Regions from separate parts of the Xenorhabdus entomophaga genome, predicted to be linked through region 1. Evidence: predicted binding sites of a transcription regulator. Region 1 holds the regulator's gene; each other region holds the start of a gene.

The links. The regulator PhoB, encoded in region 1, activates phosphate uptake and scavenging genes when phosphate is short. The targets are predictions, from matches to a motif close to CTGTCATAAAACTGNCNNAT.
Region 2: the regulator PhoB is predicted to act here: its motif matches at 7,495-7,514, upstream of pstS (phosphate ABC transporter substrate-binding protein PstS).
Region 3: the regulator PhoB is predicted to act here: its motif matches at 8,185-8,204, upstream of phoA (alkaline phosphatase).

What each region holds. Positions count from the first base shown of each region.
Region 1 is NZ_JBBMXH010000034.1:7,231-17,729, forward strand. It holds gene AAC854_RS09095 (SbcC/MukB-like Walker B domain-containing protein) at 1-2,940, opposite strand, end outside; gene sbcD (exonuclease subunit SbcD) at 2,937-4,175, opposite strand; gene phoB (phosphate regulon transcriptional regulator PhoB) at 4,453-5,142, shown strand; gene phoR (phosphate regulon sensor histidine kinase PhoR) at 5,326-6,636, shown strand; gene brnQ (branched-chain amino acid transport system II carrier protein) at 7,018-8,358, shown strand; gene ggt (gamma-glutamyltransferase) at 8,477-10,240, opposite strand; gene AAC854_RS09125 (peroxiredoxin C) at 10,495-10,499, opposite strand, start outside.
Region 2 is NZ_JBBMXH010000030.1:16,576-27,074, forward strand. It holds gene AAC854_RS08360 (amino acid ABC transporter permease) at 232-975, opposite strand; gene AAC854_RS08365 (amino acid ABC transporter permease) at 977-1,729, opposite strand; gene AAC854_RS08370 (ABC transporter substrate-binding protein) at 1,812-2,672, opposite strand; gene phoU (phosphate signaling complex protein PhoU) at 2,831-3,547, opposite strand; gene pstB (phosphate ABC transporter ATP-binding protein PstB) at 3,591-4,367, opposite strand; gene pstA (phosphate ABC transporter permease PstA) at 4,396-5,247, opposite strand; gene pstC (phosphate ABC transporter permease PstC) at 5,327-6,295, opposite strand; gene pstS (phosphate ABC transporter substrate-binding protein PstS) at 6,357-7,397, opposite strand; gene AAC854_RS08400 (ATP-binding protein) at 7,539-8,582, opposite strand; gene ompR (osmolarity response regulator transcription factor OmpR) at 8,579-9,298, opposite strand; gene greB (transcription elongation factor GreB) at 9,473-9,955, opposite strand; gene AAC854_RS08415 (Tex family protein) at 10,207-10,499, shown strand, end outside.
Region 3 is NZ_JBBMXH010000026.1:22,010-32,508, reverse strand. It holds gene AAC854_RS07680 (DUF4156 domain-containing protein) at 1-85, shown strand, start outside; gene epmB (EF-P beta-lysylation protein EpmB) at 308-1,336, opposite strand; gene efp (elongation factor P) at 1,378-1,944, shown strand; gene sugE (quaternary ammonium compound efflux SMR transporter SugE) at 2,149-2,463, shown strand; gene AAC854_RS07660 (helix-turn-helix domain-containing protein) at 2,524-2,736, opposite strand; gene AAC854_RS07655 (helix-turn-helix domain-containing protein) at 2,886-3,125, shown strand; gene uriH (uridine-preferring nucleoside hydrolase UriH) at 3,438-4,388, opposite strand; gene AAC854_RS07645 (NAD(P)/FAD-dependent oxidoreductase) at 4,839-6,143, shown strand; gene AAC854_RS07640 (cupin domain-containing protein) at 6,209-6,589, shown strand; gene AAC854_RS07635 (aldehyde dehydrogenase family protein) at 6,605-8,098, shown strand; gene phoA (alkaline phosphatase) at 8,357-9,793, shown strand; tRNA gene AAC854_RS07625 (tRNA-Leu) at 9,873-9,959, opposite strand; tRNA gene AAC854_RS07620 (tRNA-Leu) at 10,006-10,092, opposite strand; gene rsmC (16S rRNA (guanine(1207)-N(2))-methyltransferase RsmC) at 10,280-10,499, opposite strand, start outside.

The sequences.
Region 1 (10,499 bases):
CCGTGTTTTGGTTTGTAATTGTTGTTGTTCCAGTTTTTCTTGTAATTGTTGTAATTTTTCCCGCTGTTCTGGTTCTAATAAGGCGTGTTCAAAAGAGGCTTGATCGGGAAAACCTTGCTGCTCCAATCCGGTTTGGAAGTGGCTGGCAGCAAGTTTGCAGGCTGCTTCAGTGGTGATGCAGTTTCTTTCAATTTCACTGGCTGCACCGGTTAATTGATTCATTTTGTTTTGCAATTCTTGCAAATGGGTAGTGGCCTGTTTATAAGCCGCTTCCAGTTCATAGGCTTTTTGTTGTAAGACCTGACGAACGACAGCAACAGATTGTTCGCCAAATAAATGATGGCGTTCCTGACGCGTTTGTTCCAGTAATTGCTTTTGTTGTTGCTGCTGTTGATTTAAAGCATGAAGATGCGCGGTTAGCTTATTTTTTTGTTTTTCTAATTCACTCAGTTTGCTCTGTAAGGCAGCTTGTTCTTTCTGTAGTTGTTGCCATCTTTCACGAGATTCATGGTAATTTTTTAATTCTTGTTGGCGTTGTTGTAGCCAACTCTCTGCTTCTTGATGTGAAGGCAAGGTAAAAGGTGTCGATTGTAATTCAGTCTTTAACTGTTTCTCTGTTGCTGCGTAATCTGTTTCTATCTGTCGAATTTCAGTCGTTTTTTCGTCTAATTGTTTTTGGGCTGAATCCTGTTTGAATTTTTCCAGCTCAATATTTTTTTCACATTTTTGGTACTGCTCACGATTGGCTGCGAGGGCTTTTTCGGCTGCCTGATGGTTTTTTTCTGCCTGTAAAAGTGCTTCCTGCTGAGTTTGATGTTGGTAATAAGCAGATTGTCTCTGGCTGATAAAATCATTAACCGACTCTGTATCTATCGGTAAATCTGTTGCCTGTAATTGTTGGCAATGGTATTGCCATTGTTTTACCAATGCGGCCAGTTTGACGTTGAGTTGTGCAATATTGTCCTGCAATTTTTCGCAATGTTGCTGTTGAATTTGTTGCTTTTGTTGTAGGGCAGTGCGGTTTTCTTGCAATTGTTCAATCTGTTGGCGCAGGGTTTTTAATCGTTCTTCTGATTGTGGCAGGGCAATATTTCGGTATTCATTGATTAAAGGGTGGTGAGTTGAACCACAAAGCGGGCAGGATTCACCTTCTTTTAATTGTGAACGTTCTTTTTCCAGACTGACGATCCGTTGTTCTAGGCGAATGCGATTATCAAGATCGTCATAGTGCTGCTGTTTTTCTGCTAATTGTTGATTGAGGGTTGCGATTTGATCCGGTAAGAGTGTTAGCGATCCCTGAAGTTGTGCCAGTTGGGTTTGATCGGCAGTGATCGCAGTTTGTTGTTGCTGGATCTGGGGCAGTAAGATCTCCAATTGATTCTGTGAAGTCAGTTGTTTTTGATAATTTGATAAAGATTTCTGTAACTGCGCTAAAGGATGTGCTTTCTGTAAAGCAGTGAGCTGATTTTCAGCGTTGGCAAGATGACTGTGTAATGTCTGGCTCTGTTTTTTTTGTCCCGCTAATTCTGCATTCAGCGAATTAAGATGCCCAGTTGTGTGAGTGATTTCGGCGGCAATTTGTTGCGTGTTTTGTGTAAGTTGGTTTATTTTCGTTTGCCGCTCTTGTTGGCGGGTGATTAGCTGTTTCCATTCAGGCAGTTTGCTGTCTAAATTAAGATAATGGGGATGTTGTTCGTAATAAGATTCCAGCTCTTTTTGCTCTTTATTCAGTATTTCTGTCTGGTTCTGAGTGGTTTGGTATTGGAATTGAATATCAGAGTATTCGCGATCTTGTACCGTTATTTCTTTCTCCAGTGCCAGCAGATCTTTTGATTGAATATCAATTTTATGATCGAGCGGCATAATTTGTTCTGAGATGAGCTTTTCCTGCTGATTTTGATGTTGTTGGTGCTCTTCCCGGTTTTTCTCTAACTGTGTAAGCTGTTGTTCAGCAGGTTGCAGCAGCGCTAATTGTTGTTGGCGTTCATTTTCTATTTTTATGCGTTGTTCAGTAAGCCGCTGTTTTTCATGAAAAGCACGGTGTTGTGCATCCCATAATGGACGGATTTTCTCAGCCGGTTCGCTGGTAGCCAGTTTTTGTAACTGGGGTTGTGCTTCTTGAATGGTTTGCTCGGTTTGTTGCAGAAGTGATGTATTCTTTGCCAGAGATTGCTGTAGTTCATCTTTTCTGACAAGCCACTGTTCGGCTTTTTGTAATGCCTTAATTTGCTGACTGAGTTCGGTTTCTTCTGCAGTAAGCTGTTGTTGCTGGTTTTGGTACGCTTGTTGCTGCTCTGGTGTGAGTAATTCAATAGAGGAGGCTTTGGTATTCTGAATATCCAGCTCAGACTGTGCATCTTTATGGCGTCGATAAATATCCTGAGACAGAATACCGTAAATTTCAGTGCCTGTTAGCTCTTCCAGTAAGTCAGCCCGATCTTTATCCTGCGCATTTAAGAATGCAGCAAAATCACCCTGTGATAAGAGCATGGATTTGGTAAAACGACCAAAATCTAACCCGGTTATTTCAGCAATTTTTTCTTTTTTCTCTGGAATTTTATCAGCCAGAATTTTCCCGTCTTTTTTGAGGGCCAGTTCTCCTTTTGGCTGTTGGAGTTTGCCATCTGCTTGGTTACGAGCGCGGCGTTGGCTCCAAAATGCCCGATAAGCGACGCCTTTGGCTTCGAATTCAACTTCCGCGAGGCATTCAGCAGTATGGCGGGTCATTAGCTCGTTTTGTGAACTGGAAATGGTCTTAAGCCTTGGGGTTTCATGATATAAAGCGAGGCAAATCGCATCCAGCAAAGACGTTTTACCTGCACCCGTTGAGCCGGTAATGGCAAATAATCCATTGCTGGCAAAAGGCTCTGCCGTAAAGTCAATCTTCCATTCACCTTGCAGGGAATTGATATTTTTCAGCCGTAAGCTAAGAATTTTCATGGGAGAGGCTCTTCATGTGATTGCTGAGAAATATCATCCAGCGTTTGCTTAAATAAGGTAATCAGGCGTTGCTTTTTCGCAATATCTTCTAATTCTTCCAGCGCTAAACGTCGTTCGAACACCTCATTGACACTCAGTTCGGTGAGGGTTTCCTTATTTTGTTTAGATAGTGACAACTGGCGGGTATTTTTGCTGCGGCGCAGCAGAATTATCTCAACGGGCAGACCTTCACTCAGGGTTTGGATGCGTTTCTGGATATCGGGCAGGTAATCTTGAGTCGCGACTTCAATATCCAGCCAGACCGGGCGTTCGCCTTGATACTCCCTGAAAATCTGTAATTGTTCCTCTATCTGTTGCAAATTGCCACGAATCAACTGCATTGGTTGATAGTCTGGAACGGGTAGAAGCGTGATGCTATCAAGCTTATCAGCCTTAAAGTCAACTAAACAGACGCTTTTTTCCTGACCAACTTCATCAAAACTCAGTGGAATAGGTGAACCGCTGTAGCGGACGTGCTCAGATTTTCCGATAACTTGTGGACGATGAATATGCCCCAGTGCAATATAGTCAGCAGGTGGAAATTCTTGGGCAGGGAACGCATCCAATGTGCCAATGTAAATATCGCGGACGGAATCTGTGGTGGAAGCACCGACGGTAGTGAGGTGTCCGGTGGCAATAATTGGTAATGGTTGGCCGAGTTGTTCCCGTAATGCACAGGCGCGGTGATAAAGCTGGTGATAGTGTTCCGTAATGGCATTTTGTAATGCTTGTTGTTTTTGGGTGCCAGATTGTCCCGCCTGGCTGATCATGACGTCCCGCGGGCGAAGATAAGGAATAGCACAGAGAATCGCTCCTGCATTACCATCTTTATTATTCAGCACTTTTATTTGTTTCTCTGGTTCTTTGGTTTCCGCATTGGCAATCACGGTTGTATTCAGGTAAGAAAGCAGGGCTTTTGACTCATTGAGTGTGGCGACAGAATCATGGTTTCCCCCAAGAATGACAAGTTGGCAGCCTGTGGGCTGTAGCGCCACAATGAATTTGTTGTAAAGCTCACGTGCATAACTGGGAGGGGAGCCTGTATCAAAAACATCTCCGGCAATAATCAATGCATCAACCTGATATTGAATGATTTTTTCAATAAGCCACTGCAAAAAGTGCTTGTGCTCTGCTGCGCGGCTTTTGGTAAAGAAATATTGTCCAAGATGCCAGTCCGATGTATGAATGATTCGCATGTCTTCCCGCCGTTGCCTGTGAGTTTCTCTTACCTGTTACAAGCGCTAATTATAATGAGTATGTGAAAGATGTCCTGCGTAATTCAGTCCCTTTTATTGAATTATCGAGTAGTTTCGCATCAAGAATGAAATATGACAGATGAGGTATATATTTCCTGCGAGCCAGATTACAGCTTGATGATTGAGAGATAAGAGTTTTCATAAAATTGTCATAAAATTGACTCATAATGACCTAAAGTTAATGTTGCTGACTTCAATGATATTGACAGGATTAACCATGGCTAAACGCATTTTGGTAGTTGAAGATGAAGTACCGATTCGTGAAATGGTTTGTTTTGTACTTGAGCAAAACGGTTATCAGTCCGTTGAAGCTGGAGATTATGATACGGCAATAAGGCGTCTGTCAGAGCCTTATCCTGATTTAGTGTTACTGGATTGGATGCTTCCCGGAGGTTCAGGCGTACAGATTATCAAGCAAATCAAACGGGATAATAATACTAAGGCGATTCCAGTCATTATGGTAACGGCTCGCTCAGAAGAAGAAGATCGGGTGCGTGGCCTTGATGTCGGAGCTGATGACTATATCACTAAACCTTTCTCACCCAAGGAGTTGATTGCCCGTGTCAAGGCAGTTCTGCGGCGTATCTCGCCCATAGAAGCAGAAGATGTCATTGATATGAATGGCTTGATACTGGATCCGGTATCTCACCGAGTTTCCAGTCAGGGACAGGATTTGGAGATGGGGCCAACCGAATTCAAACTTCTCCACTTTTTTATGACTCATCCAGAGCGTGTTTATAGCCGGGAGCAGTTACTCAATTATGTGTGGGGAACGAATGTTTATGTGGAAGATCGCACCGTTGATGTACATATCCGGCGATTGCGTAAAGCGTTGGAAATCGGCAAACACGATAAAATGGTGCAAACCGTTCGTGGCACAGGATATCGCTTTTCTACCCGTTATTGATGGTTATGAACCCCGTTGGTGTTGATTGGTATTGGTGTGATTGGTAGTTGATGGGTAATAGTGGTGTTGATGGGTAATAGTGGTGTTGATGGGTAATAGTGGTTTTGATGGGTAATAGTATTGAGTGGCAGAAGTTTGGGGAATGGTTTCGGGTAATACCGTTTTCGTACCGGAGAAAATAGCGTGCTTGAGCGTTTATCATGGAAAAAGTTGGTATTGGGCTTCGTGTTTTTCTGTTTGCCCGCTGTCATTTTGTCTCTTTTTGTTGGTCATTTGGCTTGGTTATTGGTTATCGCGCTATTTTTGGCACTGGTGTGGCATAGCTATAATTTGCTGAAATTATCCCATTGGTTATGGTTAGATCGCAGTATGTTACCTCCTGCGGGACGCGGCGGATGGGAACCTATCTTTTACGGCATTTATCAGATGCAGCAGCGTAACCGTAAACGGCGTCGTGAACTCGCATTATTGATCAAACGGTTTCGTAGTGGCGCTGAGTCACTACCGGATGCCATTGTGATGATGACCACAGAGGGCAACATTTTCTGGTGTAATCGTCTGGCACAGCATTTACTTGGTTTTCGCTGGCCAGAGGATAACGGTCAACATATTTTCAATTTACTTCGCTACCCCGATTTTAGTCGCTATATCACAGCAAATGACTTCTCCCGTCCTTTAACCATCGAATTGAACAACGGTAATATGATGGAATTCCGGGTCATGCCCTATTCAGAAAGGCAGTTATTGATGGTGGTGCGTGATATTACCCAAAAAAGATTGCTGGAAAATTCCAGACGGGATTTTTTCGCCAATGTCAGCCATGAACTCAGAACACCGCTCACTGTACTGCAAGGTTATTTGGAAATGATGCAGGATCAGGTACTTGGTAGTCAGGTAAACCAGAAAGCGGTCAGTACGATGCAGGAACAGATACGGAGAATGGATAGTCTGGTTACGCAACTATTGCATCTCTCTAAAATTGAAGTCGGGCCGCAAGTGGACATGAATAAAGTGGTTGATGTTCCCGTTATGTTGAATCTATTGCAGCAGGAAACCCTCGCCTTGGGTAATAACCAGTATGACATCATATTTAATGTTGATGAAAAACTGAAAGTTTTTGGTAATGAGGAACAACTGCGCAGTGCGATGTCTAATCTGGTCTATAACTCCATTAGACATACTCCTGAGGGAACGCGAATTGAGGTTAGTTGGCAGAGGGTGGCTCAGGGGGCGCTGTTTAAAGTGGAAGATAATGGCGGAGGAATTAGCGCAGAACATTTGCCACGTCTTACCGAACGTTTTTATCGTGTTGATCGTGCCCGTTCTCGACAAACCGGAGGTAGCGGGCTAGGACTGGCGATAGTGAAACATGCACTGCACCACTACAATACCAATCTCGATATTTCTAGTGCATTAGGAAAGGGATCTATTTTTAGCTTTCTATTAGCATCTCGACTTATTGTTTCAACTAAAAAGAGTTTGAATAAAAACTAGCTAAGTTTAATAGGATTTAATGGTAACAATCCGGGGAAAATTATTTATTAATCAATGTGAATGAAGAAAGTACAAATCATATAGTGTGTATTCAATGATAGATAACAATAATCACTGATTTTAAAATTTAGTTTAGGATATTGTTCTGGTTTTTGGATTGCCGCTTGCCTTTTGACGCTATAAAAGTTTTACTTGTGGGCAGTTGTTGGCGATTCTGGCTGTAATTACTACTATCATTTTATATTTCACGTTTATCAGTGAATATTATGTTGCTCACTGATTGTTAAAACAGAATTCAGTTTCGCCAGTGAAAATTCAAGTGTTTGCGATACTTAATATCGTACATGCAATTCTTTTGGCAACAATACATTAACAATCATTATGGCATACCGTTTATCATCTAAGGATATTTGGGCATTAGGTTTTATGACTTTTGCCTTGTTCGTTGGTGCGGGAAATATCATTTTTCCGCCTATGGTTGGCTTGCAGGCTGGAGAACATGTTTGGATCGCAGCCGCTGGCTTTTTGCTAACCGCTGTTGGCTTGCCTGTTATTACCATAATTGCTTTGGCAAAAGTAGGTGGTGGCATTGAAGCACTTAGTTCACCTATTGGTAAAACTGCGGGTTTGGTTCTGGCAACTGTTTGCTATTTGGCTGTAGGCCCTCTATTCGCAACGCCCAGAACTGCAACAGTTTCTTTTGAAGTGGGTATCGCACCAATTACCGGAACTGGTGAACTTCCTTTGTTCATCTACAGTGTCGTTTATTTTGCATTGGTGATCCTGATTTCACTGTATCCGGGTAAACTACTGGATAGCATCGGGCATATACTGGCTCCAATCAAAATTCTGGCGCTGGCAATCCTGGGTATCGCTGCTGTGCTGTGGCCTGCTGGTGGCTCTATTCCAGCCGTTGGAACCTATACGGAAATTCCGTTCTCAAATGGTTTTGTAAATGGTTATCTGACGATGGATACATTGGCCGCGATGGTGTTCGGCATTGTTATTGTCAATGCTGCTCGTTCCCGAGGGGTTGAAGCGTCTTCTTTGCTGACTCGCTATGCCATGTGGGCTGGCCTGATTGCCGGTCTTGGTCTGGCACTTGTGTATCTCTCTTTGTTCAAGCTTGGGGAAAGCAGTGGCACACTGGTACCGAATGCTGAAAATGGCGCGGTGATCCTGCATGCTTATGTCCAAAATGTTTTTGGTAACTACGGCAGTTTCTTCCTGGCGGTACTGATTTTCGTGGCCTGTATGGTTACCGCGGTAGGTCTGACTTGTGCTTGTTCTGAGTTTTTCAGCCGTTATTTACCGTTGTCTTATCGTGCGCTAGTGCTGATTCTGGGCACTTTCTCCATGCTGGTGTCTAATCTGGGTCTGAGCCACTTGATTAAGTTCTCTATTCCAGTGCTGACGGCAATTTACCCACCATGTATCGTGCTGGTATTACTGAGCTTTACAATGAACTGGTGGAATAACTTCTCGCGTATTCTGGCTCCCGCAATGGCTATCAGCCTGCTGTTTGGGATTTTGGATGCAGTAAAATCTTCTGAATATCTGTCTCACTTACTGCCAGAATTGGCGAAGCATTTGCCATTGGCAGATCAGGGTTTGGCATGGTTACTGCCTACTTTGCTGACTATCGTTGTGTGTGCTGTTTATGATCGCATCGCAGGAGGAGTAAAACTCCCAAAGTATGAAGCTCAGCATGAAGAACAGTAAGAAAAAATAGGTGGTTATTCACTAACTTCATGACTGAATTGGTGGTACTAATAATAAGGGCGGGCTGCTTTAGTAGCCCACCCTTATTTACTCAGACTGAATCAGTAACTAATCTGAATCAGTAACCAATAGCAGCACCAGCAGGTCGCCGTACATCATTGGAACCATAGATATAGCCTTCACGGACAATGCCTGATACCGCTGAATCATTGCCGGAAGAATTTACAGAAGTAACCCCAGCCGCGCCCGGCAATCCAATCATGATTAACTCTGTCGCTCCCCATGGTGTTTGCTCCACCATTTTGTAACCCATTTTTTCCAGTAAAGTCAGGGTGTCTTTCGACAGCCCACGTTGCTCATAATAGACTTCATCGGGTAGCCATTGATGGTGTATACGTGGGCTATTGACCGCTTCTTGTGGTGGCATATTGAAGTCGATGATATTCAGGGCGCTCTGTAGCGTGATGGAGATAATGCGAGAACCTCCCGGAGAACCCAGAACCAGAAATATTTTATTATCTTTGGTCACGAGGGTTGGGCTCATTGATGATAGTGGGCGCTTACCAGGCGCAATGGAGTTAGTTGCTCCTTGTACTAGTCCGTATAGGTTTTTTTCACCCACTTTAGTTGTGAAATCGTCCATTTCATCGTTCAGGAAAAATCCGGTTCCTGGTGCAATCACGACAGCGCCAAAGCGTCCATTAATTGTGTAAGTGGTTGATACTGCATTTCCTTCTTTATCCACGACGGAATAATGCGTTGTTTCTGGTTTTTCATGAGGGCTAATGCCAGGCTGGACATTTACTGATGGAGTGGCTTTGTTGGGTTGAATCTCTTTTCGGATAGATTCTGCGTAGCTTTTGCTTAACAGTCTATCAAGAGGATTTTTGACAAATGCCGGATCGCCCAGATAGGTATTTCTGTCCAAGTAGGCGTGGCGCATGGCTTCTGTCAATGTGTGGATATAATCAGCGGAATTAAACCCCATGGATTTAAGATCATAACCTTCCACAATGTTCAATATTTCGCATAACGTGACGCCACCAGAGCTGGGAGGTGGAGAAGAGATGAATTTGTAGCCGCGATAGCTACAGGTGACAGGGGCTGTTTCGGTGATATGAAAGTTAGCAAAATCGGCTGCGGTGATAATTCCCCCTGATTTTTTTGATGCTGCTTCGACAAGTTGGGGGATCTTACCGTGATAAAAAGCATCCGGCCCTTTTTTGGCAATCATTTCCAGTGTATTGGCTAAATCGGTTTGAATGAGTCTGTCTCCGGGTTCGAATGGTGTACCATCTTTACGCAGGAAAATACGGGTTGCTTCTGGATCTTGAGCAAAACGTTTAACAGTCGTGTCCAGAATATCGGTATCGCCTCGGGTCAGGATATAGCCTTCACGAGCGAGTTTAATAGCAGGAGCCATCACTTGCTCACGGGTCAAAGTGCCATATTTTTTCAAGGCTTCTTCAAATCCCATGACTGTGCCCGGTACAGCAACCGATTTGTAACCATACAGGCTGGCATTTTTGATAACATTGCCGTCTTTATCCAGATACATATTAGCGCTGGCTGCGGCGGGTGCGGTTTCACGGAAATTAATGAAAGTATCTTTGCCATTGGAGAGATGGATAGTCATAAATCCACCCCCACCAATGTTGCCGCAGCAAGGATTGACGACTGCCTGGGCATAGCCAACAGCAACTGCGGCGTCAATAGCGTTTCCCCCCATTTTGAGAATATCGATACCTGCTTGTGAAGCAAGGCGTTGTGAGCTGACAACCATGCCTTGTTTAGCTTCAACGGCAGGTTCAGTGGCGGCATAAAGTGGAGAGAAAACGAGGAGGGATACAGCTATCAACGGTATTTTCCATGCTTTTAACATGTGTTGTGCTCCTAAGCGTGAGTCTACGGTGGGAGACTCAATTGTTTGTGATGTTTTTGTTAGTAATATGTAGATTACCTTATCTAAAGCTCAGGATTTTGGAAAGGGCGATTTTTTGTGCGCAATTTAATGCAAGCCGATAAGACAGCGGGCTTCAGGAAGATCTGTTTTGAGAGAAAAAAACCAGCCGACAAGCGGCTGGTTTGGAAGGGGTAATAACATAATGTTATTAAATGACTCAATGCTGCGGAATATTACA
Region 2 (10,499 bases), on a different contig from region 1:
TTATTATCTTGCGTTACACCGTGTCGTTATAGCAGGAAATTTAATCAAAAAACACCGATAACATTCTAAAAACCAAACCAATAACACAAATAAAAACATATTGTTTCAATAAGAAAAATATCTGGCGAGTAAATAAAATAATCTCTCAATTTTTAGCTTAATATAAAAAATTCCCTACCGTCTCAGCAGGGAATTAATACAACAGCGAAAATATCTGCCAGATATCAGATATTAACTTTGTGGAACCATATTCAATGTTTTTTTGCGCCAAAATCCGAAGAACGCGGTTTTTTCACGTTTCACCGAGAAACGACGGGCAATATAATTGGCGATCAACTCCAGTGATAAACACATCACAAAATACACCAGTGCAACAAATAAAAAGACTTCCATCGGATAAACCATGCTGCGGTTATTCACTTGGGCCGCCAGAAATGACAATTCCCCCACACCAACAATATAAGCCAAGGAGGTATCTTTAATTAATGCAATCCATTGGTTGATAAATGAAGGCACCATCATGCGTAATGCCTGTGGTAAGACGATATGCCACAATACTTCCCAACGATTCAGCCCCAGTGATAATCCCGCGCGCCATTGGCCTTCACTGATCGCTAAAATACCCGCTTTCACACCATGCGCCAGATAAGCCGAGGTAATCAACGCCAGTGCAAAAACGACCGTGGTAATTTCAGGAATTTCCATTCCCAATACCACAGGCAACAGGAAGTATGTCCAGAAAATCAGCATGATAACGGGAATGGCACGGAAAAACCCCAATACAGCCGCCAACAGATTGGCCCAAAATCCACGCAGCATCGCCAGAGCGATTCCGCCCACAATGCCGAATACGATAGAAATCACACCTGCCATGATGCTGATTGCCAGCGTCAATGCCGCCCCTTCCAGCGGCCCATCGGGAAAAGTGCCCAATAGCAAATAACGCCAGTTTTCAGCAATAACGGTAAAGTCCATCTCAATACCCCCTCGCTAATGTTTTCTGCTGACGCCACTGTCCCCAACCTTCCATCACGGCAATGATGGCGATGTAAAGCACGGTTGCGACACCAAATGCCTCAAAGGTTTGCAAGGATTGGGTTTCCACCTGACGGGAAGCATAGGACAGTTCTGCTACACCAATCGCCATGGTTAATGAAGAGTTTTTGACGATATTCATGTATTGCCCCAGCAAAGGCGGCATGGCAATTTTCAGCGCCTGTGGCAGTACAATATGCTGCATGGCCTGCCAACCCGTTAGGCCCAACGCATGAGCGGCGTATTTCTGCCCGCGGCCGACGCCCTGAATACCCGCACGCAGTTCTTCTGCCACAAAAGGGGCGGAATAGAGCGTCAGGCCGATAAATCCTGCCAGAAATTCAAAAGACGGCCATTCCAGCGTTAGGCCAAAAATTGTTGTTTCATGGGGCATGTTCAGCCACATCATTGCCTCTTGCGGCAAGATCTGTCCCGATGCGAAGTACCAGAAAAACAGTTGTACCAACAGAGGCGTGTTACGAAATACAGTCGTATAAGCCGTGACCAGCCAGCGCAATATTTTACAAGGCAATGACTTAATCTGGCTGTCCCGTGCCGCAGCAATCACAAAGCCCAATAAGGTGGAAGAAACAATGGCACAGGCAGAGAGCCACAAAGTGATCAAAAATCCCTGCCAGAGCCATCCCAGATATTCAGGAGCCAGTAAGTGCTCGGTAATAAATTGCTCAAACATATCATTCACCGCATAAATAAGCAGCAAAGCCCCGTTATGACGAGGCTAATTTCAAACGCGATTTCCGCTATTTCCTAATGAGTTACAGCTTTGCCTGACTTTCCAATGGCGCAAATTTAAAATCGCCGCGCGGCTGGGCAGATTTGGTTTCCGGGCCAAACCAACGATTGTAGATTTTCTCCGCTTCACCCTCTTTTTCCAGCTTAGATAACGTCTGGTTAACGGCGTCAATCAGTCGCCCTTCCCCTTTGGAAGCCGCTACCGCCTGATATTCGCGTGTAATGCTGAAAGGTGAAATTTCAAAGTCGGCTTTCTGGGCTTCCGGAACGTTCGCCAGCAGGCCAACCAATTTCGCATCATCCTGTGTAATCGCCTGAACATTGCCATTTCTCAAAGCAGCAAATGCCAGCGGTGTATCGTCATAAGAGATCACTTTTGCGGTTGGATAACGTTCACGTAAGGTAATTTCCTGTACGGTGCCTTTGTCTGCTCCAATACGCAACTTGGCGATATCGTCAGGTTGGGTCAGCACACCTTTGCGGGCAATAAATTTCTGACCGGTCGCAAAATAAGGAATGGAAAAATCGACTTGTTTAGCTCGCTCATCAGTCACCGTGAAGTTGGCAGCGATTAAGTCAATTTTCTTGGAAGAAAGCAGAGGAATGCGGTTTGCCGGGTTTGTTGGGCGCAGTTCCAGCTTCACCCCCAAATCACTGGCAATGGCATTGGCAATGTCCACATCATAGCCTGCCAGTTTTTTCGTTTGCGGATCGATAAAACCAAATGGCGGGTTACTGTCAAATACCGCAATACGTACCGTACCGACTTTTTTGATGTCATCAAGCTTATCTGCTTTTGCTACACCAGAAACCAGACCAGAAACCAGAGTCAGGCTGGTCAGCAGCGCAGTAACCGCTACGCGGGATTTATTGCGAATCTTCATTGAACACCCCTGTTGATTATTAATTTTTATATGACCAACAAAAGCTATCAATTTAGGTATAGCACATGAAATAATATAAAATGCTATATTTATAGCCTAAAAGAATATAAGAAAAAGAAAACGCCGAGGGAAAATACCAGCGTTTCAGCCAGTTAACATTATTCGTCTTTGGTCAGCAATTTTTCCAGATTATCACCACCCACGTGGCGAAAATCCTGCCCTTTAACGTAATAAAAGATAAATTCACAAATATTCTGGCACCGATCGCCAATACGCTCAATGGAGCGGGCGCAGAAAAGGGCAGTCATAACATTCGGGATCGTTCTCGGATCTTCCATCATATAAGTCATTAACTGGCGGACAATGCCTTCGTATTCCTGATCGACTTTTTTATCTTCACGATAGATGCGAATGGCTTCTGCCAAATCCATGCGGGCAAAAGCATCCAGTACATCGTGCAGCATCTGGATAGTGTGGCGCCCCAATGATTCCAGGCTAACCAGCAACGATTGCTGCTGATGTGAAAATTTCTCAAGCGCAGTCTGGCAAATTTTATTGGCGACATCCCCAATGCGTTCCAGTTCGGCAATAGTCTTGGAAATCACCATGATAAGGCGCAAATCGCTGGCGGTCGGCTGGCGTTTTGCAATGATGCGGACACAGGCTTCATCGATCGCCACTTCCATCATGTTGACCTTCTGATCATCCTCAATCACTTGCCGTGCCAGCGCTTCATCCTGATTGTGCATCGCCAGAATCGCTTTACTGAGCTGCTCTTCCACCAGCCCGCCCATTGTCATCAATTCGGTACGAATATGTTCCAGTTCAGCGTTAAACTGACCGGATATGTGTTTGCTGAGGTTCAGATTGTCCATCTTATGTTATTCCCCGTTTGCTATTCCCCATGTCTATGCCGAATCAGCCATAACGGCCGGTAATATAATCTTCAGTCTGCTTCATCTTTGGTGTGGTGAACAGTCTGTCAGTATCGCTGAATTCAATCAGTTCACCGAGGTACATAAATGCCGTGTAATCAGAACAACGTGCCGCTTGCTGCATGTTATGAGTGACAATCACTACGGTATATTCCGATTTCAACTCACTAATCAGCTCTTCAATACGTCCGGTAGAGATCGGGTCAAGTGCAGAACAAGGCTCATCCAGCAATAAAACTTCCGGGCGGATAGCAATGCCCCGGGCTATGCACAAGCGTTGCTGCTGACCACCAGAAAGGCTGTATCCACTCTGGTGGAGCTTATCTTTGGTTTCATTCCATAAGGCCGCTTTTGTCAGTGCCCATTGGACTCGCTCATCCATTTCAGCTCTTGGCAGCTTTTCAAACAGACGCACCCCAAAAGCAATGTTGTCGTAAATTGACATCGGGAATGGCGTCGGTTTCTGGAATACCATTCCGACTTTGGCGCGTAACAAGGCAATATCTTGCTTATCCATCAGGATATTGGTGCCATCCAGTATGATTTCACCTTCTGCCCGTTGCTCACCATACAGTTCATACATTTTGTTGAAAGTGCGCAGCAATGTGGATTTACCACATCCTGACGGCCCGATGAATGCCGTGACTTTATTCTGTGCAATATCCAGCGTGATGTTTTTCAGCGCATGAAATTTACCGTAATAGAAGTTCAGATCGCGTACCTGAATTTTGCTTCCTGCGATGTCATTAACCTTATTCATCAGAGCTTCTCTTTACCTATATAAAATATTAGTGCTTCTTATTCGCAAACAGCACACGCGCTGCAATGTTAATCAGCAGTACACACAAGGTAATCAGTAATACCCCGGCCCATGCCAGTTGTTGCCAGTCAGAGAATGGGCTCATGGCAAACTTGAAGATAGTAACCGGCAGGTTCGCAATCGGCTGGCTGAGATCTGTGCTCCAAAACTGGTTGGAAAGCGAGGTAAACAACAACGGCGCGGTTTCACCCGCGATACGGGCAATGGCTAACAGGACGCCGGTAATAATGCCTGACATTGACGCTTTCAATGTAATGGCAGAGATCATTTTCCATTTTGGTGTTCCCAGTGCATAAGCCGCTTCGCGCAGGTTATCCGGCACCAGCTTCAGCATGTTCTCCGTCGTGCGGATAACGATAGGGATTTGTAACAGCGCCAATGCAATCACTCCCGCCCAACCTGAGAAATGCTGCATTTTCGTCACGATCACCGTATAGACAAACAACCCGACAACAATCGAAGGAGCCGAAAGCAGGATGTCATTGATAAAGCGGATTATCTCTGCCAACCATGAACGGCGGCCATATTCCGCCAGATAAACGCCCGCCATAATGCCCAATGGCGTGCCGAAGACAGTTGCCCAGAATATCAGCAGACCACTGCCGACAATGGCGTTTGCCAGCCCGCCCCCTTCTGTATTGGGCGGGGGCGTCATTTCGGTAAACAACGCCAGCGACATACCATCAATGCCTTTAGTCACGGTAGAGATTAAAATCCAAATCAGCCAGAACAGGCCGAATGCCATCGTCGCCATAGACAACATCAATGCAATGCGGTTCTTCTGACGACGCCATGACTGCATACGACGACGGCTTTTCATATCCACTTCATTGACTATTCCTACTTCACGTACTGCGCCAGCCAAACGGGACTGTTGGTTATTATCGTGGGTTGTCATCTCAGCACCCCTCATTTTTTGCCAGACGCATAATCATCAGTTTTGACAATGCCAACACAATGAAAGTGATCACAAACAAAATCAGCCCCAGTTCCATCAAGGCCGCGGTATGCAGGCCAGATTCAGCTTCGGCAAATTCATTTGCCAATGCAGAAGTAATGCTGTTTCCGGGCATGTAGAGAGACAAGCTGTCGAGCTGGTAGGTGTTACCGATGATAAAGGTGACGGCCATCGTTTCCCCCAACGCTCGGCCAAGCCCCAACATAACGCCGCCAATCACACCGTTCTTGGTATAAGGCAAGACGATATGCCAAATTACTTCCCATGTGGTACAGCCTATCCCATAGGCTGACTCTTTCATCATCACGGGCGTTTGCTCAAATACATCACGCATGACAGAAGCAATATAGGGGATAATCATGATGGCAAGAATAATGCCCGCTGCCAGAATGCCAATACCAAAGGCAGGGCCGGAAAACAGTTCGCCCACAATGGGAATGCTTGATAACACATCACCAACGGGTTGCTGGAAATAGGTGGCAAACAGCGGAGCAAAAACAAATAACCCCCACATGCCGTACACGATGCTGGGGATCGCTGCCAACAGTTCAATCGCCACGCCCAATGGACGCTTCAACCAATTTGGCGCCAGTTCTGTCAGAAACAAAGCGATACCAAAGCTCACCGGAACCGCAATAATCAAGGCAATTAATGACGTCATCAATGTGCCATAAATCGGAACCAGTGCACCAAACACTCCGGCGGGTGCATCCCAGTCTTTGCTCCACAAAAAAGTAAAACCAAATGCTTGTATACTTGGCCAGGAAGCAATGATCAGCGAAATAATAATGCCGCCGAGCAGAAGTAAGGTCAGCACCGCCGCTAACCTGACCAGCGCACTGAAAATAATGTCGCCATTTTTACTCGGTGCTTTTAATACCGTTTTATATGCCGTTTTACGTTCGGCCATACGCTTAATTCTCATTTTGGGTTATTTCCCCCTCGAAAGGGGGGAGGTTTAACAAAGCCTGTCAATAAAGCGGTTTGCCACTGCTGTCTTTGATGTTGCTCTTCCATGCTGCACGTACCTGACTGACGACTTCTTTCGGCAGAACGGCATAATCCAGATCTTTCGCCTGTTTTTTGCCTTTGTCATAAGCCCAATCGAAGAATTTCAGCACTTCAGCGCCATTCGAGGCACTTGCCTGCTGTTTGTGGATGAGAATGAAAGTGGTGGAGGTAATTGGCCACGCATTATCGCCTTTCAGGTGTGTCAAATCCTGAGCAAAGCTGCTGTTCCAATCCGCACCTTTTGCTGCCGCACTGAAGTTTTCTGCCGTAGGTGACAATATTGCGCCATCTGCTGAAACCAGTTTGGTGTAAGTGAGGTTATTCTGTTTAGCATAAGCGTATTCAACGTAACCAATCGAACCGGGCAGGCGTTGCACAAAGGCCGCAATACCATCATTGCCTTTACCACCCAAGCCAGTTGGCCATTTGACGGTCGAACCTGCCCCGACTTTTTCTTTCCAGTCGTTATTCACTTTAGACAGGTAGCTGGTGAAAACGTAGGAAGTTCCTGAACCATCCGCCCGCCGCACTACGGCAATGTTCTGATCCGGCAGCTTGAGGTCTGGGTTCAATTTTGCAATAGCGGGATCATTCCATTTCTTGATGTTCCCCAGATAGATGTCGCCGAGGGTTTTGCCATCCAGAATCAACTGACCCGGTTTGATACCGGAAATGTTTACCGCCAGCACAATGCCGCCAATCACGGTTGGAAACTGGAACAAACCATCCGCCGCCAATTTTTCATCAGAAACTGGCGCATCAGAAGCACCAAAATCAACGGTATTGGCGATAATCTGCTTCACACCACCCGAAGAGCCGATGCCTTGGTAATTGATTTTGTTACCCGTTTCTTTTTGATAAGAATCCGCCCACTTGGTATATACCGGTGCGGGAAATGTCGCACCTGCTCCCGTCAAGCTGGTGGCAGCAAATGAAGACAGGGATGTCATGGCAAATACGGCTGCCATAATGCTTGCCATGGTGGTACGCATTGGTTTCATATTCCCTCCTGCTGGGATACGCATCATTAATTAAAAACAAGTGTCAGACATCTTCGACAATCTGGTTTTTAGGTTAAGAAATGGATCAGGAAGGAAAATAGGTGAATTCAATGACAGTAAAATGTATGAATTATGACATTTTTATGACAGGCCGCTTTCAAGGGATAACGGTTTTTCATTCAAAGGAATATAAGCGCGAATGGATAGCCCCTGCTTTTCACTTTCTCCCACTTCGATATACCCTTCGTGGATATCAATGATGCGGCGGATAATTGCCAGCCCCAGCCCTACTCCACCATTATTGTGAGTATTGCGTATCCGCTCTCCCTGAATGAATGGCTGGAACAAAGTGGCGGCTTCTTCTTTTGTCATCCCCCTGCCGTTATCCTCCACCTGAAACCAGCCAAATCTTTCTGTTGAACCACTACTGATTCGAATCCATCCATTGCCATAACGTTGGGCATTAGTAAACATATTGACCAATACACGCTTAATGGAAAGCGAATTGGCTGAAACAAAAACCGGGCGGGGAGATAAGTTATTTTCAATATCTGCCGCGCAGCGCTGTTCCGTTTTAATGGCAGTCTCAAATTCAATGACCGATTCAAGCAGCTCATTCAGTTCACAGCATATCATCGGTACATCTTGCCCTGACCGCTGATAGTCAATGAACTGATCAATAATGGCATTGCATTCTTCAATATCCCGATGGATGGATTCCGTGAGAAAGTCATCTTTTCCCTCCAACATTTCTATCGCCAGCCGAATGCGGGTAAGCGGAGTGCGCAAATCATGGCTCACCCCTGCTATTAATACCACGCGAGCACTTTCTTGCGATTGCAGCTCCACAGCTATCTGATTCAGGGTTCTAGTCAGTGAGCGTATGGCGGGCGCTCCTACTTCCGGCAGTGGAGCCACCTTTCTCCCTTTCCCCATATCCATCGCTGCTTTTTGTATTGTTTTGAGTGATTGCTTCTGGATGTGCAAATATCGCCAGAACACCACAAATACTGATAATGCAGACGTAAAAACCCCGATAAAGAGATAAGGAAACACCACGTTGAATGAAACTTTTTCCAGTGTTGCCAACCACTGGGCGACCAAGTAACTGATCAGCAGGCAGCCCAGCGACAAAGATAATATATAGGGAAACAAGGTGAGCAACGAAAGCCAAAGCCTTTTCATACTTTGCTTCCATCAGGAACAAAAACGTAGCCCAACCCCCAAACCGTCTGAATATAGCGGGGATGAGCGGGATCTTCTTCAATCAGACGACGCAGACGGGAAACCTGAACATCAATGGAGCGCTCCATCGCACCATATTCCCGCCCCCGTGCCAGACTCATCAATTTATCCCGTGATAACGGCTCACGAGGATGAGAAACCAGAACTTTCAGTACTGAAAATTCCCCACTGGTTAAAGACAGCAATTCATCCTGATGGAACATTTCTCGCGTTCCGAGATCAAGTTTAAATTTGCCAAACTTGATGACGGCATCATCCGATGCCGGAGCTCCCGGCAATTCACTGGCCTGACGACGTAAAACAGCCCGCATACGTGCCAACAGCTCACGTGGGTTAAAAGGCTTGGCGAGGTAATCATCCGCGCCGATTTCAAGGCCCACAATGCGATCAACTTCTTCCCCTTTTGCGGATATCATGATGATCGGAATCGGATTATGCTGGCTTCGCAATCTTCGGCAAACCGATAATCCATCTTCACCCGGCAACATCAAATCCAAAACAATCAACTGAATGGCTTCTCTGGTCAATAAACGATCCATCTGTTCTGCATTTGCTACGCTACGAACTTGAAATCCCTGCTCAGATAAATAACGCTCCAATAACGCCCTCAAGCGCATATCATCATCAACAACAAGGATCTTATAACTCTCTTGCATGTTTCAGCTCCCAAGATGCTCCATGCCCGCAATATCTAGCACTCTCACAGAAAACCCATAATTCAATAGAGACTAACCGCATGTATTTTAAGGCCATTAACGGCATTAGCAATAATTGCTTATGGTTAGGTTTTCTCTCCTTGTTTCCTGTTTAGGTCACATAACCACCATGATTTATGCTAAAGACTGATAACTGATTTCCAATATCCAATACGTCACGATGCCATTGGGCGTCATCACCGTAACCTCATCATCAGTTTGCTTGCCAAGCAACGCCCTTGCCACGGGAGAGTCAATGGAAATCCACTTCCTGGCCGGCTCAAATTCATCCGGCCCTACCAGTCGAAAAATATGTTCTTCTTCATTTTCATTTTCGACTTTCACCCATGCCCCAAAAAAGACTCTTCCCTCTTGCCGCGGATCAGGATCAACAATTTTCAGGACATCCAGACGCTTGGACAAGAATCGTACCCGACGGTCAATTTCTCTTAACCTTTTCTTACCATAAATGTATTCTGCGTTCTCTGAACGATCCCCTAACGCAGCAGCATCTGAAACAGCCTGAGTGACTTTAGGTCGTTCAACTTTCCAGAGATATTTCAGTTCCTGATCAAGCGTATGCCAACCTTCCCGGGTAATGTAGTGACTCTTGGCCATGAAAAAACTCACTTGAGAAAAGATGATTAATGGCGGTGTACTATATCTCAACCCAGAAGATATTCGATGAATTCTGTCGCAACATGACCGAAATATCGCGCTAAACTGGAAATTATCGCGCTCAGCACGTATAAATGGAGCCAGTTTGAACCATGCCGATATTGTTTCAGATGAAATTTGACCCTATCCGGCTCTGCCTGATGATATCCGACGATATCTACGGGCGCTAAGAAAGTTGAAGAAAACAGACCATGAATGAATCTTTAAGTCGAATCATTGCCGGTGAGCTACAGGCTCAGCCACAGCAAGTCCAAGCCGCCATTACTCTGCTTGATGAAGGGAATACAGTTCCTTTCATTGCCCGTTACCGTAAAGAGGCCACCGGTGGTCTGGATGACACGCAGCTCCGCCAGCTTGAAAACCGCCTCGGTTATCTACGCGAACTGTCCAACCGCCGTCAGACTATTCTGAAATCGATTGAGGAACAGGGGAAGTTAACCGTTGAGCTGGAAAACGCAATTAATGCGACATTGAGCAAAACTGA
Region 3 (10,499 bases), on a different contig from region 1:
CGTAAACAGTCCATCGGAGAATTTGCTGGGTAGCTTTGTACCTCTTGATAGCAAAATGGTCGGTCAGGTCTATAAGTGCCCTTAGGCATTAATGGCAGAAAAATAAAAGAGATAGCCCCGTAGAAGAGATGGTGTTGTCTATCCGAAGTGGATATAAAAATCGATGGGGTTAGTGAAAAATAAGTTTGGGCAATGCTCAGAAAAAACGTTTTGAAATAGCCATAATGACATATACGTTTGGTTTCTGGCGCTGCCCATTCTGAAAATCTTCAATGATGAAGTCAGCCCGCTCAGTGATTGATGGGCACTAATTTTGTTTTAACTCTAAATCCAGAGGCGTTTTGCTTGGTTCTCCCCCGATTTCCCTTGTCAGACAAGGCACTAAGTAACCGGATATCTTTGACAATAATTCCCGCATAATGGCTTTTGCTTCTCCATCACTCACAAGAAAATGGGCAGCACCTTGAACTTTATCCAGAATGTGGATGTAGTAAGGCAAAATACCTGCATCAAATAGCGCGTTACTTAAATCAGCCAGAATATCTGCATTATCATTGACATCACGTAGCATCACACTTTGATTTAACAGAGTCACACCAGCTTGTTTCAGCCTCATCATACTTTCCCGGAAGGCATCATCAATTTCATTGGCATGGTTGATATGGGTGACCATGATCACTTGCAAATGGGTTTGTGCTAAACGGTTACACAGTGAAAGCGTGATTCTGTCAGGGATAACAACTGGCAAACGCGTGTGGATCCGCAGCCGCTTAATGTGTGGGATAGATTCAATGTGACTGATTAACCAATCCAGCTCATGATCTTTTGCCATCAGAGGATCACCACCGGAAAAGATAATTTCATCAAGCTCAGGGTGTTGAGCGATATAATCCAGAGCAAGCTGCCAGTTGTTTTTATTGCCCTTGTTATCTTCATAAGGGAAATGACGGCGGAAACAATAACGACAATTTACCGCACATCCCCCTTTGACCAATAACAAGGCGCGATTGTGGTACTTATGCAATAAGCCAGGTACAACACTGCATTGTTCATCTAATGGATCGGTGGAGAAACCAGAAGGCGTAGCAAACTCTTCCCGGGAAGTCAGGACTTGCAATAACAGAGGATCTCGGGGATCGCCCTTTTTCATTCGTGCTACAAACGCTCTTGGCACACGCAGGGGAAATAAACGCTTTGCCTCATTACCTTCTTTCAATATGGCATGCGTGTTTAAAGACAATAGTTGCAACAATTCATTCGGATCAGTAATAACATCCGCAAGTTGTTTTAGCCAGACTTCTCTGACAGGGTGAATATGGGTTATAATGTGTGCCATTTTTTTGGCTAAGCCATTTTGTTAAAAATTAGAGGATCTCCATGGCTACTTATAGTACCAATGAATTCCGTTCAGGTCTTAAAATCATGTTAGATGGCGAGCCGTGCGCTATTCTTGACAGCGAATTTGTTAAACCAGGTAAAGGACAGGCATTTGCCCGTGTCCGTCTTCGTAAACTGATTTCTGGTAAACTGCTGGAAAAAACTTTTAAATCAACAGATTCTGTTGAAAGTGCAGATGTCATGGATGCCAACCTGACTTATTTGTACAACGACGGTGAATTCTGGCATTTCATGAACAACGAGACTTTCGAGCAGTTAGCTGCGGATGAGAAAGCCGTTGGTGACAATGCAAAATGGCTGATCGATCAGGCAGAATGTATTCTAACTCTGTGGAATGGCCGTCCTATCATTGTAACTCCACCAAACTTCGTTGAGCTGGAAGTGGTTGAAACCGATCCAGGTCTGAAAGGCGATACCGCTGGTACTGGTGGTAAACCAGCAACCCTGAGCACGGGTGCTGTGGTAAAAGTGCCTCTGTTTGTGCAGATCGGTGAAGTCATTAAAGTCGATACCCGTTCTAACGAATACGTTTCTCGCGTTAAATAATCGAGCCCGTTATTCTAGAGAAACCGCAGCCTCTTCGTCCAGAGGTTGCGGTTTTTTGTTGTCAGCCGTTGGTCGCCATCATTGCAGCAGCCAGATCGGATAGCTATAATTCAGCTTCATTTCTTATCGTTATTCGGGACGACTCGGATAAACGTCATCTCATTGGGGACGACCCCACTTGTCATCATATAAAAAGGGAAAGACATGTCTTGGTTGATCCTTCTTATTGCGGGTTTGTTAGAAGTGGTGTGGGCGGTAAGCCTGAAATATACGCATGGTTTTTCACGTCTGATTCCGAGTCTAATTACGATCGGTGCGATGGCTGTTAGTGTAGGGCTATTGGCCTATGCCATGAAAAATCTGCCCGCAGGAACCGCATATGCAGTGTGGACAGGCATTGGTGCAGTGGGAACGGCAATTTTTGGCATTATGGTACTGGGAGAATCAGTGAATTTCGCCAGAATTTTGAGCCTTGGCTTGATCGTTGCGGGTATTATCGGTTTAAAACTAGCGAGTTGATGTTTTATAAATGGATCGGTTTATAAATGAACCCAGCACTGCGCTGGGTTCTATTTTTGATTATTTTCTTTCATAGCGCGAAGGCCATATTTCTTCTGGCGTGCGCTCTAATGCTGTCGCGATAAGACGTTCGCCTTTCGGCCAATGTCGTTGTAGGGCATTGGCAAGGGTTGATGATGCAAGCCCTGCCTCTCGTGATACTTCTGATAATGTTGTCCCACGTTTTTTCAATTCAGCAATAATATCAGCGGAATGCCAGTCTTTTTTTTCCATCCTTAAGATCTCCAATTAGCTATCGTTTTTTCAATTAAAAAGTAAGTTATTAAACAGTAGACTATAAGTCACACATCATATCATAACTCAAATTGAATAGTGACTCATAGTCCGTGGTCGGATAAGTAACACGAATCGATACTTATCGGATGAAAACATCGAACAACATCAGATCCCTTTTTGGGCAAAGAATTAGATATCTCAGGAAAGAAGCAGGGATGTCGCAGGAGGCTTTTGCCGATAAATGTGGATTAGATCGAACTTATGTCAGCGGTATTGAACGCGGCGTCAGAAATCCTACCTTAGAAATTATTTATGTGATTGCCAATGGATTACAGATTGAACTGAATGATCTGTTTGATTTTAAAACAATGCTTCCGCCTCATTAGGGCTAATTATCGATAGCACTTCTCTGCAATAAAAAACGTCATTCTTTCTTCTCCTTCATCATTCAATTTATTGACTACGATCTGAATGATGAAGGCGATCCTCAATTTTGCTCGTGATTGTTTGTAACTTATATTCTTTTTTTAAATATGATATGTGTTTTTGACATATTATGAAGTGCTGCTGATGGGGATAAGACTTGTTGAATAGAATTTCCTTTAACCACTGAATCAAGGGGCCGTCTCAATGGTCAAAGGATATATTCGCATGATGATTAAGCGGGCTCTTCCCGAACAGACTTATGACTTGTAAGTTCAATAAGTTGTTTCGCCAATGTTTTTCAACGCATCGATCACTAATTGCCAAAATTTAGCTTGATCCAATTTAACGGCAACTTGTGTGTGGCAATCTTCAGGCGGTGGAAAACGGAAATCTGCGACTGTCATTCCTGTTGTTAAGGCTCCGGTTAGCTCAATATTGACGGGGACTTTTTGGGTCGTCATAACAGTAGGGTCGATCACATAGGCCACCGCACAAGGATCGTGAACCGGAGGATAACCAAATCCTTGGCTCTCACGATACCTGTCCCCATAAAATTGGAGTGCATCCAAAACGAATTGAGCAGAATGTGTTTTAATCTGGGCAATCTTCTCAATAACTTCAGGCGTCGCTTGAGCCTGATGAGTGAGATCTAAACCCACCATTGTCAGAGGCCATTTTTCATTAAAAACAATGTGTGCGGCTTCCGGATCGATCAAAATATTAAATTCAGCAACAGCGCTTCTGTTACCTTTGTGGTAGCCGCCTCCCATCAATACCACTTCTTTCACTCGCTCGACGATCTGCGGAGCTTTGCGTGCAGCCATGGCGATATTCGTCAGACCCGCAGTCGGAACCAGAGTGACGCTTTTAGGCGGATTTTCCATAATCACATCAATGATTAAATCCACTGCATGACGGGCATCCAACCTCATTGCTGGTTCAGGCAGAATAGGGCCATCCAGGCCAGTCTCGCCATGAATGTCCGGTGCTGTTTTGATCTCCCGAACGAGTGGTCGATGGCATCCTGCTGCGAAAGGAATATTGCTAATATTGGCAATTCGGGCAACGCACAGCGCATTATGGGTTACTTTATTCAGAGTTTGGTTGCCAACGACGGTCGTTACAGCCAATAGTTCAATATTTGGATTTCCGTGAGCAAGCAAGAGAGCAATGGCATCATCATGCCCGGGATCGCAATCAAGGATAATTTTCTTGGGTAGCATATTTGTTCCTTTTAGTGATTATGCCTTTCATCTTTCAGGCGGCTGTTTTGGTTACAATCCGAAACTTATTAGGCACACATGCAAATATCCCTTTCAGAATAATTCAGTATTAAAAAAATTCCTCTTCCATCTATCACAAAATGAAAACATAAAACTCATCATTTTTTAATGAATATTTTAATAATTGTGATTTGATTAACATGAAAACAACAAACAATTTGAGCATTTTAAGTACATGTGATTCATATATACCTTGAGATGAAATGCACAGACAGCGATTTGACATATTATTATTAACTTATTAATGTTTTTGTTGGTGTGCTTGTTAAACTTTTGTGAATACACCTAAATAATCAATGTTCAATAAATATGATAAATCTCCCTGAAAAAACAGAATAGCAATGTAACTGGATGTATATCATCAGGGGATAGATACACACGGGGTATAGCATGAATAATAAACTTGATTCATTAACATACTATGCGGCAACTAAGAAATATGATCTCCACTTTCCAATGCTGACAGAAGATTTGGATGTTGATGTCGTTATCATTGGTGGGGGATTCTCTGGTATCAATACAGCATTAGAACTCGCTGAAAAAGGGATCACCAATATTGCTATTTTGGAAGGCCGGACTCTGGGGTTTGGGGGGACAGGTCGTAATGGCGGGCAAGTGATGACAGGTATCGGTCATGACTTGGATAAGATCAAACGCCATGTTGGTGAGAAAGGTCTGGAAACAATATTCAAAATCAGCAGCTTGGGAGCCAGTATTATTCGTGACCGGATTGCCAAATATGATATTCAGGCAGATTTTTGTCAGGGTTATGCTTATCTTGGCTGGAATCCACGGCATGATAAAACCCTGCGGGGCTGGCTGGAAGGCTTCCGTGCCGCTTCCCCTGATGAGGAAATCGAGCTTTATACAGGGTCTGATGTCAAAAAAGTCATTGGGTCAGATCGCTATACCAGTGCATTGAAACATATGGGTGGCGGTCATGTTCATTCACTCAATCTGCTTTTAGGCGAAGCTAAGGCTGTCTCCGAATACGGTGTTAAAATTTTTGAAAATAGTCAGGTCTTGAATATCGAATATGGCCCGCGGGTCACGGTGCGTACAGCAACCGGCTCAGTTCGTGCCAGCAAGATGTTGTGGGCATGTAATGGCTTCTTGGATGAAGAGCTCGAACCCACTATCTACAGAAAAACTATCAATACGTATGCCTTCCAATTGATGACAGAAGAACTGCCCGAAGAGTTAATTGAACGAATAAGCCCGATTCGCGGTGCATACAGCGATATCAGTCCCGTCATTGATTATTACCGTGTCACTAACGAAAATCGCCTGTTATATGGCAGTGCGACACAGTTTATTGAATATATTCCTTCCGATTTAAAAGCATGGAACCGCAATATCATGCTGAAAACCTTCCCTTACCTGAAAGACGTGAAAATAGAATTGGCATGGGGCGGACCATTATGTTGCAGCGTTAATTTGTTCCCGCAAATTGGTTCCCTGCCTAAGCATAAAAACGTGTTCTATGTTCAGGGGTACTCAGGCTTTGGTGTAACCCCGAGTCATATTATTTGCAAAATTCTTGCTGAAGGAATGAGCGAAGGCTCCGATCGTTATTCACTACTAAGCTCTATTCCACATCTCGATGTTATTGGGAAAGACAGCCTTAGGAATATATTGCTCTCTGGCGGCAAAATTTGGCACCAAACTTCGGGTTATTGGAAAGGACGTCGTTAATCGGATCTCTGTTTAGCATTTTTCCCACGATTTTTTTGAACGGTAACTGTTAAAAGGTAAAAGTCATGATCAAGCCATTATTATTAGATAAAGCCCTTCCTGAATTAATGCCCATTGGCAGTGTCACTAATCTTGGTTCTGTTGTGGTAGAGGGAGATCCGCAGGCGAGTGCGGCCATGATCCACGGAGCACCATCGGATAATCTGACTTGCGGTATTTTTGCCTGTACCAAGGGCAAATTTAAAATGGTCTACCCCTTTGATGAGATGGCAACAGTGCATGAAGGCTCAATAAAACTGACGGATGTCAAAACTGGGGTTACGGTTGAATATCATGAAGGTGACTCGTGGTTTGCGGCAAAAGGGACTGAAGTACTGTGGGAAATCACCAGTGAACGTTTCGTCAAACATTACATGGCTTGTATAAACGGACAAGTGTCTGGCTAGACTGAGGAAGAGATGATGAGTGAAGTTAATTTGCTGGAGTCTGTAACCGCTTTTCTGCGACGTTCTCACGGCCATTATATTAATGGAGTCTCTATTCTTGGTCAGGAAAATGAAACTTTCTCTGTTGTTAACCCCGCAACGGATGAAACGATAGCTACGGTTAATCAAGGAGGAGAGGCCGAAGTTAATCAGGCAATGAAGGCGGCATCAACTGCCTTTCACGGTGTATGGGCAGAAACTTCACCCCTGGAACGGGGAAATTGCCTGAATCGGCTGGCTGATTTATTGCTGAAAAATAGCGAAGAACTGGCACAACTGGAAAGCTTATGTTCAGGCAAACCCATCCAGTTATCCCGCATGCTGGATGTGGGGGCATCTGCCGATTATTTACGCTATTTTGCCGGATGGTCGAGCAAAATCAGCGGAGAAACATTGGATGTTTCATTGCCCTCATTTAAAGGAGAGAAATATACCGCGTTTACCCGCCGTGAACCGATAGGCGTAGTGGTTGGTATTATTCCGTGGAATTTCTCCATCATGATTGCTATCTGGAAATTAGGGGCAGCGCTGACCAGTGGTTGTACCGTTGTGCTGAAACCCAGTGAATATACCCCCTTAACCATGCTGCGTGTGGCAGAACTGGCAAAAGAAGCCGGAATCCCTGATGGTGTGATTAACATCGTCAATGGGTCTGGTGCTGGTGTTGGGTCACATCTGCTGACTCATCCTCTGTGTGCCAAGGTCACTTTTACGGGTTCAGTGCCTACAGGAAAGCTCATTGGCAAATCTGTCATGGAACATGGGCTGTTCCGTGCAACGCTGGAGTTAGGTGGTAAAAATGCGGCTGCTTTCCTGTCGGATATGCCTGTCGAGAAGATTGTTGATGGGGTATTGGAAGCTGGTTATATGAATCAGGGGCAAATCTGTGCAGCTGCGGAACGTTTTTATATTCCTTCTGTTCATATGGATGCGGTTTTGAAATTACTTTCTGAGCGCTTGTCTGCGATGAAAATGGGTTCTCCCCTTGATGAAACGACGGAAATAGGGCCTTTGGCAAATAAAGAGCATTATGAAAAAATTCTGTCTTTGTTTGAAAAAGCGCGTCAGGAGGGGAGTGAAATCGTATATGGCGGCCATGCTGTGGAAAGGAAGGGTTTCTTTGTTATGCCAACCGTGATCCGTGCCAAAAGTGCTGACGATACATTGATGAAAGAAGAAACATTCGGGCCAATTGGTACTTTCCTCAGTTATGACGATGAGGAAGAACTGATTGCCATGATGAATGCAACACCATTCGGTTTATCCGCCAGTTTATGGACTAACGACCTGGGCAAAGCGATGCGTATGACATCTCGCATTGAAGCGGGAATACTATGGATCAACATGCATACGTTCCTCGATCCTGCCGTTCCATTTGGGGGAATGAAATCCTCTGGGATGGGGCGTGAATTTGGCAGCGCTTTCATTGAGCATTATACGGAACTGAAGTCGGTCATCATGCGTTATTAACGGAATGCTGGTTTATTGGTAGAGCGCCATCCGGCCTTTAGCTGCTGTGGCGCTTCATTTCACTTTTCATCTTTTAAAAAATCTTCCTGTCATCAGAATGTCGTCATAGGTTCAAATAACTGTCATGTGACATATCTATTATCCGGGCAACTCAACATGCTGATTTTTCATCTTTGACCCAATGGATTTTAAGGTACAGCCGGCAAGGCTATACTTGAAAGACGACGGGTATATTCATCTGACTGCAAGGAAAAACCTATGTCGCGTAATTATGAAAAAAAGCTGCTTGCTGCTGCCATTACTGTATTGATGTCAGGAGCTGTTATGCCTGCTTGGGCCGCTGGCGATTCAAATCACATTATGGCGCAACAGCGCGCAGCGCAAGGTAATATGACTGAATTTGGTGGTGCGCGCCGTTTGACTCAAGATCAAACTGAAGCACTTAAGGCCGCCCTGAGTAACAACAAAGCGAAAAATGTGATTTTGTTTATCGGCGATGGCATGGGGGACTCTGAGATTACCATTGCGCGTAATTATGCAGAAGGCGCTGGTGGATTCTTTAAAGGGATCGACGCATTGCCATTTACCGGACAATATACTCACTATTCGCTGGATAAGAAAACGCAAAAACCCAACTACGTGACGGATTCAGCGGCGTCCGCCACCGCATGGTCAACGGGAGTGAAAACCTATAACGGGGCATTAGGCATTGATGTTTTTGGTAACGCTCACTCATCCCTTTTGGAATTGGCCAAAAAGAACGGTAAAGCAACGGGAAATGTGACGACATCTGAAATTCAGGATGCGACTCCAGCGGCCCTGTACGCACATATCACAAACCGTAAATGTTATGGCCCGGAAGAAACATCAAAAGAATGTCCCACGAATGCATTAGAAAATGGCGGTAAAGGTTCCATAACTGAGCAATTACTGGCAACACGCGCTGATGTGACTTTGGGGGGCGGTGCGAAATCATTTACCCAACAATCAGTATCCGGCATCAATAAAGGAAAAACATTACAACAACAGGCATTGAGTCAGGGATATCAATGGGTAACCGATGCGCAGTCGTTAACTGCCGTCAAAGAAGCCAATCAACAAAAGCCCTTGTTAGGTTTGTTCCATGATGGAAATATGGACGTCGCCTGGGCAGGGCCAAAGGCGGTTTATCACGGTAATATCAATGAAAAGCCTGTGAAGTGCGACGTAAATTCTAAATTAAATTCTAACGCACCGACTTTGCAGCAAATGACAGAAAAAGCGATTGATTTACTGAAGGAAAACAAAAATGGCTTTTTCCTGCAAGTCGAAAGTGCTTCGATTGATAAACAGGATCATAATGCCAATCCTTGTGCGCAGATTGGTGAAACTGTCGCTTTAGATAAGGCGGTACAAGTAGGGCTTAAATTTGCGAAAGAACAGGGTGATACGTTAGTGATTGTGACTGCTGATCATGCACATTCCAGCCAGATCATTGGGCCTGATGCAAACTCGCCGGGTTTGACGCGTTCATTGATTACTAAAGACGGGGCTGTCATGACAGTAAACTACGGGAATTCGGAAGGAGGTAGCCAAGGGCATACAGGAGCACAGTTACGGGTTGCTGCTTATGGCCCACATGCCGCTAATGTTGTTGGACTAACCGATCAGACGGATCTGTTTTTTACCATACGCGACGCAATGAATTTGAAATAAATGAATCTGAACAATAAGGGCAGGGAAATAAAATAGAAAAGTGAAGAAAAGGGAGATAAAAAGAAGGAAAATGAAACAGTGGTGCGAAGGGGGGGACTTGAACCCCCACGTCCGTAAGGACACTAACACCTGAAGCTAGCGCGTCTACCAATTCCGCCACCCTCGCAGGTACTGCCATTTATCCCATTTGTTTAACCGATAGTTATCTGATTTGGTGCGAAGGGGGGGACTTGAACCCCCACGTCCGTAAGAACACTAACACCTGAAGCTAGCGCGTCTACCAATTCCGCCACCCTCGCATATTCAGACACTATTACTTAAACGAATAGCTTGGAGGCGCATTCTAGAGATTTTATGGCTGGCGTCAATCATTATTTAGTGGAAGAAAGAGTGATTGGTGTAAAAATCAGCATGTTGATGTTTTGGCGAAATTGCCTGCTCGTTAAGCTGGAGCAGGCAAAACGGGGAGCCTGTTTAAAGCCTAAGTTACTTCTTTGTTGCTTGATACACTTTGAATTTGCCTGTTTGTGCAAGCACTTCATGTTTGCCAAAGGCACTATCTAACAGAGCAGGATAAGGTAAGAAAGCGTTTGCAACGATCCGCAATTTCCCCCCTGATTTCAGATAGTTTGGTGCCATACGGATCATATCGTCAGCCGCGGTCAAATTAGTTTTCAAGCCATCATGGAATGGTGGATTGGAAATG